2 regions of the Peribacillus sp. NPDC046944 genome follow, and region 2 is predicted to be linked to the other one. Evidence: predicted binding sites of a transcription regulator. Region 2 holds the regulator's gene; the other holds the start of a gene.

Region 1 (5,943 bases), on a different contig from region 2:
TATATTCTTTGGAAACGAAAGGTTTCAATATTTCATAATGCTCTGTATCAATTTCACTATCCGTTGACAAGATAATAGCTTGTTGTCCACAATTAGGAATGAAATACTGAAGAACAGCAGTTTTATGAGTCTTGTCTAAACGACCAAGTAACGTATCAAAGATAAATGGAACCTTTCTTCCAGAACTCTTGAAAATGGCCCAGATTAACGATATCAGAAGGATTTGTTTCTCTCCAGCCGATAGTGTCGTTTTTTCAATCGAATCCTTATTAGAATCTAATAGTATAATGTCGTAGGTGTTTTCATCTATATGGATAGATGAAATATAGTTTTGTTTTCTTAATATTTTTCTTAACATTGTGGTTGCTGCAATTTGTACTTCTTGTAGTTTTTTCTTTAATTGTATTTGCCTAAAACGTTTACTTAAAGTAATGATTTTTTGTGATTCTAAGAAAGAACTTTGTGTTTTTTCATTATCTTTAAGCTGAGAATGGATTTTTTGTAAAGCATTGGATGTAGATTCATAAGAACGATTTAACTCCATCAATTTTTCTTCAGATTCTATGACCTTTGCATCTAATTCAAAAATAACTTTTTGTAATTTCTCCATTTTTTCTATCATTTCACTAAATTCATTTGTAGTGTCATTAATTTTTAGTGCTGATCTCAGCTCATATAAAGATTTTAATTTAACTTTATTATCTTCAATAATGTTTAAGATATCCTGTTTAGTATAATGACTTATCTTGGTGTACATACTTTCTATCAAGCTGCTCTCAGAAAATGAAGCATCATGTATCAGGATTAAATTTTCTTCTGGCTGAACTATATTTAGTATTTTTTTCTTGAGCATTTCCTGATTATTTTCGGGGCTAGAGATAGATTTTAGAATGTCAGTGAGAGCCTCAACTGATAGCTTTGAATCCAATTGATCATGAAGGTGAAGAGATTCTTCGTCAGCTAACTGTTTTCTTGTTTCACCTAGTAAATTTGCACCTAATACAAAGGGAAGGAGTGAGGATACAAACTCTTTAATTTGCTCTCCATTTTGTTTTCTCTCTTGTTCCAAAGTGTGAATTTGATTTAATATGCGTTCTCTTTCTGCTTTAACCAACCCACCATTAGTATCGAAAAGTTGTTTTTCGTTATTATAGCTATCTTGGTATTCTTGTCTCTTCAATTTATATTCGTTAAGCTGAGTAGTTAAATCATTTATATTCTTCTTAATCATTTTTTCTGTGTTATTTAATTCGTATAAATCTTTTTCAATCGATTCCATTTTTTTGAGGTCAATATTTTGATTGGAATAGGACTCTAAATCAAGTTCTAATACCTCGAATAAATCCAAATTGAATACTACTTTAGACAGATTCTTTAGATAGTCAGACAAAAGGTCTTCATTCACGATTCTTGAGATATCTTCTCCGTCAAATAAACATAAATCTAATAACTGTGGAGGCATGACTTCTTTTAACTTGGCGTGAAAAAGCTCTTTATCATAAGTTGATAAATGCTTTCCATTAGCTATGATTTCGAATGTCTCTTTTAAACTTTCATTTTTAAAATTCCAGTGCCTATAAAGGATATAATCAGTTTTTTCGTAACCATCAACTAATGTAAACTCCAGCTTTATACGAAAGTTATTTTCATTTATTTTTTTTGCTTCATTGTTAAGAATGTTTTTAACTCTTTTATAGTAATCGTTACTCTCCGTTTTAAACCCGAAAGAGTATGCCCCAAAAAGCCCAAGTTTAATGGCATTTAAAAGGGTTGTCTTGCCTGCACCATTTTCCCCACCAATCAAGATGACATTTTTATCATGTTGGGTGCGGAAATCGAATGTATTGCTTCCTCTATATGCGCCTATATTAGTTAATTGAATTTCATTTATTCTCATGCGTTGCTCCTTTATTTCTCTATAAGATGTAAGTAGTCTTGTTTTAGTGCTTTGCTTATATCGTCCATTAAGCCACGTCTTACTCTTAAACCGGAATATTCTTTTTCAATAGCAACAAGCTTTTTGACAACATTTATATCAACTTTATATTGGTCGCATAATAGTTCAAGGTCAGATACTTGTTCTTTATCAAATAGCGGTCGATCATCTAACTCCCATTCAATTTCATTACCTATAATTTTTTTGTGCATTTCTGGAATTGGATCATCCCACTCGCCATTATCAAACCAAATTTTTCGAATTGCCTTTAATTCATCGATGCTTATCAACTCATAGTAAGGATCATCAGGATGAGTTAATTGGCTTTGTACTGTAAGAAGGTTGTTTAGTATTTCTTTTCTTGTTTGTATAGTAAATGGTCCAAGCCCAAGTTGTGCGTATTTTTCAACGATTTGTCCGTCGAGTAATTCCTCTTCATAGGTCACTAAAATTTTATGGTCGCTTGCTTCGCTAAGATCTATATTATGTTCTGAAATATATTCTTTAAGATTTTCTTTTTTTACATGATTGTATTCGTTTAAAGGGACAAGTTGTTTTGCTCTACTTGATTTTTTAGGGATTAAGACATGAGGTACACCTTCAATGTCTTCAATTTTTACTTCATTATAATAGATTTGACCATTCATTCTATATTTCATCCTACGCGTACGATCATCTCTAATTGTAGTTAACCAGTTTCTAAATTCAAGTAGAGGTTTCATCCAGTCATGACCGCTTTGAATAAATCCAGTTAATGCTTTATCTTCATTTACTACTGTACAAACCCAGCAGCCAAAACGGCTATTCCCACATGATCCAGCATTTTCTTTAATCGTTTTATCTATGATAAGCGGGCATTCTCCACTATTTGAATCTTGATATAGTCTATGAAGTTCGTGATTATCATCTCCCCAAGGGCATGGATGGTTAAGTAAGTAATCCCAAACGTCATCTAGAGAAAAACTTCTAATTGGTGCATAGACATAAGCGTTTGAAAGAGTTGAATGACGCATAAATAACTTTCCATCAACTGTATGGGACCGTATAACATTCCCCCTAGTAACACTTTCATCTTCCCTGACGCCTAATACCATGATTACTTCTCCAAATGATGATACTTTATCCATGATAAACTGATTAGCAGGATCGATTTTTAAACGGTCCGTACACCATCTGAATTGCTGGTTAGGAGTTGGATAGCCCTTACCTATAATATTGACCCAGAAGGATTGTTTAATGATAGGCTTTACTTTATGTGTTTCAATAGGTAAGTCGCGTGAGAGTGCTTCATCTTGTATACGTCTCAAAGTTTGATTAATAGAATTAATGATTAATGGTGTTTCAACTAGTGTATCGGAAGAAATGACATATACCTTTTTATGCAACTCTTCTTTATTTAGCTCGCTTAATGCTTCGAAAATAAGTTGTACCACTACGGTAGAATCTTTTCCTCCACTATAACCGACTACCCAGGGACGGTTGTCCATTTTGTAGGCTAGTTTAATTTGTTTTTTTGCATCTTCAACAATTGGCATTTCTTTTGAAAATAAACTACTAATAATTCCTTCTGCCATTAAACTTTCACTCCTTTAAAAAAATTATTTTCTAATGCTTGCTCTTGCTCTGTTAGAGGAATATCAATTAATTGTTTTATTTTATTAGCGGTTAACTGTATGGTTGAGCTGTTTTTTTGAATTCTGCCATTTTGATTAAAGGCTCGTCCTAACCAGTCATTTGTATTAACCCGTGTCCAATCAATTTTTGAAAGTCTCTTAATATATTGTGGCCAATTATTTTCATGATATTTACGAAGATAACGACCTACAAGACCCACAGCTTCTATAAATACACCATGTCCTACAATATAATTAGCTCTAAGTTCACGTGTGGTTAATTCTTTATTTAAGACCATGTTCCATTCTACTATTGATTCACATAATGTACTCCAAAACTTAACCAAGAAATCTTCATCTTCCTGGTTAATATTTTCTCCTTTACTTTTTCCAAGTAGGCGCAAGTTCGTATTAAAAATGTGATTTAGCGCAAGAATTTTAGGTGAGTTTTGTGACAGAGAAACTCTCTCTTTATCTGTGTATCTAGTTAATAATGGGACACTAGTAATGATATCTTTTGTAATCATAGCCAATCGGTCTCGATGATCGTATAAAATGCCAATAGAAGATGTAGTATTTACTGCATGTCGATTTAAATCGGAAAACATCTGCTGAGATTTTTTTAATCCTTCATCATGAAAAAAAACGACTGAAATTGTTTCATTAGCGATTTCGGGTGAAAGTTTTAAAGCTTCTTCTATAGCTGCACGTCTATGCTGTCCATCATTAATTAAGAATCTAGATTCTAAAGAGATCTTTAATTGTCCAAGATCATTAAATCCAACTTCATTTTTAAAAGGGATAAAAGCAATATCACCATCGATAGAGGCTGTAATGGAAGAGAACACATAATCTTTTGGGTTCTCAACAATGTAATTTGTGATATCTGGAATCCTAGCCTTATTTAAGATACGTTGTGAGCGATGTTCTGGTGGAATTTCTTCTTCATCAAAAAGAAAAATTTTTGGGATTATTCTAAGAGGACACATCACAACGTAATATTCTTTATCACCTTGTTTCCCTCGAATAGCAGGGAAATTATAACTGAATATGGCATCCATAAACAAACCTCCTAATTACGTACGTAATAATTAAATAAAGTATAAACGGAATAGTAGTAAATTACAATAATCTACTACGAACCTTTATTCGTTTTCGTTAAATATTTGAAGTCTATTGGGAGTAATTGGGTTCTTTTACTTGTTAATTACCTATATGTTAAAATGTATCGTAAATGATTAATACTATCGGAGTTGAACTAAATGAATCTACAAGAAGGTTATTTCCTAAGGTTCTTAGAAAATATAAACCCTGTAGCAGCTTACAATGCAAAAAAAATGGATGAATTAATATTTGAAGATCCAAGCAGTGCTATTGTGAAAGCAAGACTATTTGCAGAAGAAATTTTAAATCAAGTTTTTAAAATAGATAACATTCAAGCACCCTATCTTTCTTCGTTACATGAGAAGATTAACTACCTATCCAAGGAAGGATATATAAAAAGGGAAATTCAACAATCTTTTGATGTTATTCGTCTTTCAGGAAATAAAGCAGCGCATGATGGGAAGTTTAACGATATAACTGAGGCATTCAAATTACACAAAGAAATGTACAAAATTGCGGTTTGGTTTGCTGAAGTCTATTCTTCGGATCATCTGAAATTTCCGGTTTATGACATACCGAAACCCCGAGATAATATTGAGGATATTGTACAGAAAAAGATATTAGAACTTTTAGGCATGGGTACAATTCAGCCAGCTCAAGAAAATATTGAGCCTTTGACAGCCACAGATATATTGAAGGAAAAAGAGAAGACTAATTCTATTACGTTGACTAAAGACTTAGGACCGGGACAAAGTTATTTATTAAGGGAGTTAATTCGATTAAAGGACTCATCCCAGGAAGCTGTTGAAAATGCTAGTCAATTTAGCGAATTTAAGGATTATTTGCACGTTACTCGTAAGATTCAAGAGGATTTAGAGAATATTCTTGAGGAAAATCACAGAAGAGAAAAGGGAAATCTCATTTTACTATGCGGAAGTGTAGGAGACGGAAAATCTCATTTACTGGCTTATTTAAAAGAGAAAAAGCCGGAAATCATTAATGAATATATCATTTTAAATGATGCGACTGAAAGTTTCTCACCAAATAAGAATGCTATGGAAACACTGGAAGAAGTATTGAAGAATTTCTCTGATGAAAAAATCGAGAAAACTACGGAGAAAATTATTTTAGCTATTAATATGGGGGTTTTGCATAATTTTATTAATATGCAGCACAAAGAATTCTCTTATAACAAGTTAAGATCATTTGTTAATGGTAGTGATCTATTTACTCAAAATATAACAAGTCATTTCAGTGACCAAACTTTTGATTTACTTAGTTTTGCAGATT
Region 2 (5,943 bases):
GAATAAAGGTTGAAATATTAAAAAAGTATGGTAGGAAATAGTGTAAATAATTGAAAATAGGAATATTGTCATATCGACAAAAGAAGCCAAAATACTTATTCTAGTATAGAAAGCAATTTAATTGTTTTCTTTTTTACCATGTGGTGCCGCCAGATAATTGCAGTTATCTGGCGGCATTTATTATTATAACCAAATAATAATTTTCAACCATTCTTACTGGATGGTTTTCTTTGTGGTAGGGAGAACGGAAGATCAAACACTAAAGGCCACCCTTTTTAGGGCGGCCTTTTATAGTACCTATATAGGTAGAAGTATATAAGCAGCCGATAAGTTTATTGCCTGAGGAGCTTAAAGTGATTTTCATTAGTCACAAGTCTGTTCTATTAATAAAAAAATTTCATAAATTTTAGAGAAAGGAGGTGGTTATTTTTGGAGCTAATTTGGATGTTAATTGTTGGTGGAATAATTGGATGGCTGGGAAGTCTGATTTTAGGAAGGGATATGCCGGGTGGAATTATTGGAAATATCATTGCTGGATTTGTTGGAGCATGGCTTGGTACTGCAATATTAGGGCCAATCGGACCTGAGACAGAAGGGTTTTACATTGTGCCTGCGTTACTGGGTGCCATAATTGTTGTGTTTATTGTATCCATTATCATGAGAAATACAAGATGGAGGTAGAAAGCAGAGGGTACAAGATTGAATGAATTTGCCAGAATCACGTGTAGATGGTTTAGAGAAAGCTGATCTATATGTGTCCATTATTGCTTGAAAATGCTGTTCAACAATACTGGACAGTTTTTTTGCGTAAAAAAATAGAGGTTTTCGATCGAAGGATCCATCACTGTTTACTCAATCCGAATGATTATCTGAGTTCCTAAAAGACACTAAAGCTGTTTTAAGTGCGGTGTAATTACCGATACTGGCGTATCCGTAAAACCATCCCATAAAAATCCCTGTAGTCAAGTGATGCCGATGGCTTATGAATATAGAAAGGATTAAACCAAGACATAACGCAATAGTGGGTACGTAACTTCGGGGGATAGGTAAGAGAAACTTTATAATTTGAGTCAAAATCATGATAGTTGGGATAGCAATTACAGCATCCCAAAAATTTGTATGTATTGTCGGAAAATCCATAGTAACACCACTTTCAAAAAGAAATGTCTATTGAACTAATTTCACCGGATATAAAAGAATTATACCTTGTTATTTTGACTCGGTTTGTTATTCAATGCTCTCTAGTAAAATATTATAATATTGCTTCTGTCATATACATAGGATGTAATACATAGACTTAAAACAAATAAAAAAAGCGCAATTTGCGCGCTTTTAGTGAATTTGCCTATATAGCCCGATCACTCTTCCAAGAATGGTTACATCTCTTAGAATGATAGGTTCCATATTGGAGTTTTCTGGCTGAAGCCGTATGTAATCCGGTTCCTTAAAGAATCGTTTAACGGTGGCTTCATCATCTTCCGTCATGGCCACGACGATATCTCCGTTATTGGCATTGCTTTGTTGTTTTACAATGACATAATCTCCATCATGAATTCCTGCTTCAATCATACTTTCACCCATAATTTCAAGCATGAACACATGATCATCATGTGGAACCATACTTTCAGGAAGAGGGAAGTATTCCTCTATGTTCTCGATGGCAGTTATCGGCATACCTGCGGTTACTTTTCCGAGAAGTGGTACGTTAACTACGTTTGTTTTTGGAATGTTATTAGATTCTTCTATATTTAAAATCTCAATGGCCCTTGGTTTAGTCGGGTCGCGTCTGATTAAGCCTTTGCTTTCCAAACGAGATAAATGTCCATGTACAGTCGAACTTGATGCAAGTCCCACAGCTTCGCCAATCTCTCTAACGGAAGGTGGATAACCTTTTTGACGAACTTCATCTTTTATGAAATCAAGAATATCCTGCTGCCGTTTTGATAGTTTAGTCATATACGCACCTCTTCTCTATAATTCTTTGCTATATTATAGCATGGCTCCACATGCTATACAAACATAAGTTCGAATTTGGTTGTTGACTGAAACAAATGTTCGTATTATAATTCAATCATCAACTAAAAACGAACGTACATTCGCTATGGAGGGATATTAATGAAGACATTTTGCAAAAATAATATTTATACGATTCTATTAGCAGGATTTGTATTTATCTTGTCTATTTTATTCTCTTTCACATTAGATAGTAATCAAAATAAGGATTTCCTTTCGATTGAAATTAACGAAGGTGATACTATATGGGAGATTTCAGAAAAATATGGTCAAACCGAATTGACAAAAAAAGAATTCATTGGTTGGATAGAAGAGTATAACGGTGTAAGGGCGGATACTATTAAGGCAGGTCAAATCATTGTCATACCAGTTGAAAGTGAAAAAGTAGTCCAAAGTTTGGCTAGTAAGCAGTAAAGGTAGGTTCATATGAAAGCAGTCATCTATTGTCGGGTAAGTACAGAAAAAGAAACACAGGAAACCTCGCTAGCTAGGCAGGAAGAGGAATTAGTGAAGTTAGCAGAACATAATGACATGGAAGTCGTTTCAATAATAAGAGAGCAGGCAAGTGGTTACGAACTGAACCGTGACGGGATATTTGACATGCTTGATCTTTTTAAGACAAAAGAAGCGGATGTTCTCTTGATTCAAGATGAAACTAGGTTGGGAAGAGGAAATGCTAAAATTGCCTTGTTTCATGTTGTACTTAAAGAAGGAGTGAAGATTTTCACACTTTCTCATGATGGTGAGTTAGAATTATCGGACTCTGATGCCATGGTTATCCAAATTGTTGGTATTGTAGAAGAATATCAACGTAAACTACATAACCTGAAAATTAAACGTGGTATGCTTAGGGCCGTTGAAAATGGCTACCGGCCCCAGAAAAACCTGAAGAACCAAAGAAACTCCACTGGCAGGGATCGTAAAGAAGTACCCATAGAAGAAATTGTGAAACTGCGTTCGAATGGATTAACTTTTGCGGAGATTGCGGCAACACTGAGAGGCTTTGGCTATGAAGTGTCAAAAGCAACGGTACACCGCAGATTCTTGGAATACCAGCAAGGTACACCGAAGAATCAATCATAGAACTTGTAATTTCACTTTTTTTTTAATACCATGTCAATATCCGTATATATAAAGGAGAAAAATTATGCTATCAAAAGAAAAAATGGCCCGTATCAATGAACTTTCTAAAAAAGCTAAGGGAGAAGGCTTAACTGTAGAAGAGGCAAAAGAGCAAACTTCCTTACGAAGTGAGTATTTGGAGACATTTAGACGTTCAATGGCTGATACGCTAGAAAATGTTAAAGTTATCGATCCGGAAGGTAATGATGTCACGCCTCAAAAAATTAAAAATATTAAAGAAAAAAAAGGTTTACATTAACCAATAAGGACTGATGATGGCCCCATCATTGGATTACTCATGAGGAATGTAAAGTGAAAAAAGAGAATGCATTGATGTATGTATTCTCTTTTTTGGTTTAACCTAACCTTGGTAAATCCTTAATTAGTAGAAAATTGAATTAGCTGTGTAAGAAATGGTTATTTTAGTTGTGATATTAAGTTAGTCAATATAATATAAAGAGGTACACTACAGGAAGGGATGTTTTACACATGTTAGATAAATTAGATGCACTTTCTATTAATACAATTCGTACATTATCGATCGATGCAATTGAAAAGGCTAATTCAGGTCATCCAGGCATGCCTATGGGTGCAGCTCCCATGGCATATAAGCTGTGGACTGATTATATGAATCATAACCCGAAAAATCCTGATTGGTTTAATAGAGACCGTTTTGTTTTATCGGCAGGACATGGTTCCATGCTATTATACAGTCTCCTGCATTTATCAGGTTACGGCTTGACAATGGATGACTTAAAGGGTTTCCGTCAATGGGGAAGTAAAACTCCTGGGCATCCTGAATACGGACATACTGCTGGTGTAGATGCCACTACTGGACCACTTGGCCAAGGGATTGCAATGGCCGTAGGTATGGCAATGGCAGAACGTCACTTGGCTGAAAGCTACAATCGTGATTCTTATAATGTAGTTGATCATTATACATATAGTATTTGTGGGGATGGAGACTTAATGGAAGGCGTTTCAGCTGAAGCTGCTTCTTTAGCAGGCCATCTTCAACTAGGAAGACTTGTCGTTTTATATGATTCAAACGATATTTCTCTTGATGGAGATCTTAGCCAATCATTCAGTGAAAGTGTAGCAGACCGTTTTAAATCATACGGCTGGCAGTATCTGAGAGTGGAGGACGGCAACGATTTACAACAAATCGCAAAAGCCATTGAAGAAGCAAAGACTGATGAAGCTCGTCCAACTTTAATTGAAGTGAAGACAGTGATTGGTTATGGTTCTCCTAACCGCTCTGGTAAGTCTGCTGCTCACGGTGCTCCCCTTGGTGCTGATGAAATGAAGTTGACAAAAGAAGCTTACAAATGGACATTCGAAGAAGACTTTTATGTTCCGGATGAAGTATATGCACACTTTAATGAAGCTTGTGTAGAAGCTGGAAATAAAAAAGAACAAGAATGGAATGAACTATTTAATAAATATAAAGAAGCGTACCCTGAGCTCGCAGAACAGCTGGAGCTTTCTATAAAAGGTGAACTACCTGCAGACTGGGATCAAGAAATTCCAGTTTATGAAGAAGGCAAGACATTGGCTTCGCGTGCTTCCAGTGGAGAAGTATTGAATGCATTAGCGAAAAAACTACCTAGCCTTATTGGAGGTTCAGCCGATTTAGCAGGTTCAAATAATACATCCATCAAAGGTGCTACAGATCTATTGTCTGGAAATTATAGTGGACGTAATATATGGTTTGGTGTACGTGAATTCGCTATGGGAGCAGCATTGAACGGGATGACGCTACATGGTGGCATCAAGGTTTACGGTGGAACATTCTTCGTATTCTCTGATTATCTACGTCCATCCATCCGAATGGCTGCCTTAATGGGACTTCCTGTAACATATGTATTCACTCACGACAGTATCGCTGTTGGTGAAGACGGACCGACACATGAGCCTATCGAACAATTAGCCTCATTACGTGCCATGCCTAATCTTGGTGTGATTCGTCCAGCTGATGGTAATGAAGTTGCAGCAGCTTGGAAGGTCGCTATTGAGTCTAAAGATAAACCAACGGCACTTGTGTTAACACGACAAGGGTTACCGACAATCAAAAACACATCAGAAACTGCTTATGAAGGTGTGTTAAAAGGTGCGTATGTTATATCAGACGCTAAAAAAGAAGTAGCGGATGCATTGCTACTGGCTACTGGTTCTGAAGTTCATCTAGCTGTCGAAGCACAGCAAGCATTGTCGGAGGAAGGAATTGAAGTTTCCGTTATCAGCATGCCATCGTGGGATCGTTTTGAAACTCAATCCAAGGATTACAAACAAAGTGTAATCAACCCGGCTGTCAAAAAACGTCTGGCTATCGAAATGGCTTCACCTTTTGGCTGGGACCGTTATACAGGGGATGAAGGTGAAATTTTAGCCATTAATCATTTTGGCGCTTCAGCTCCAGGTGGTAAAATTATGAAAGAATTCGGCTTTACCGTTGAAAATGTAGTAGCTCGTGTAAAAGAGATGCTTGTTAAATAATTGAGTAATACATGACTGACACCTATTTATGAGGTGTCAGTTTTTCTTATATTTCAGGTAAATGAGGACTTATTTAAAAAAATCCCATTCGACAAAAAAAGATGAAAATTTCTCCAGCAAACAACATATCTTGTTGTTTTGTCAAGATATAATAAGAATAATTAATTATCGATTAAATGTGTCAAATGGGTAAAGGTTTATAAAGGTTCATGGCAAAAGCCATTACGTTTTAATATCTGTTCATAAATTGAGATCCTAGGGAGGTATAGGCTAATGAGAACCTATCAGATTTTTTTGATTGAAGATGAATTC

Evidence for each region. The regulator LexA, encoded in region 2, represses DNA repair genes until DNA is damaged. The targets are predictions, from matches to a motif close to CGAACATATGTTCG.
Region 1: a site for LexA is predicted at 4,688-4,701, ahead of dndB (DNA sulfur modification protein DndB). Genes of this name have one in related genera too.

The regions. Positions count from the first base shown of each region.
Region 1 covers NZ_JBNNML010000001.1:282,515-288,457, reverse strand. Annotated here, with positions in the region: gene dndD (DNA sulfur modification protein DndD) at 1-1,897, opposite strand, end outside; gene dndC (DNA phosphorothioation system sulfurtransferase DndC) at 1,909-3,510, opposite strand; gene dndB (DNA sulfur modification protein DndB) at 3,510-4,610, opposite strand; gene dptF (DNA phosphorothioation-dependent restriction protein DptF) at 4,812-5,943, shown strand, end outside.
Region 2 covers NZ_JBNNML010000009.1:58,089-64,031, reverse strand. Annotated here, with positions in the region: gene ACQKIC_RS16265 (GlsB/YeaQ/YmgE family stress response membrane protein) at 445-681, shown strand; gene ACQKIC_RS16260 (hypothetical protein) at 853-1,140, opposite strand; gene lexA (transcriptional repressor LexA) at 1,333-1,956, opposite strand; gene yneA (cell division suppressor protein YneA) at 2,116-2,427, shown strand; gene ACQKIC_RS16245 (YneB family resolvase-like protein) at 2,440-3,096, shown strand; gene ACQKIC_RS16240 (DUF896 domain-containing protein) at 3,161-3,394, shown strand; gene tkt (transketolase) at 3,625-5,631, shown strand; gene sirA (sporulation inhibitor of replication protein SirA) at 5,905-5,943, shown strand, end outside.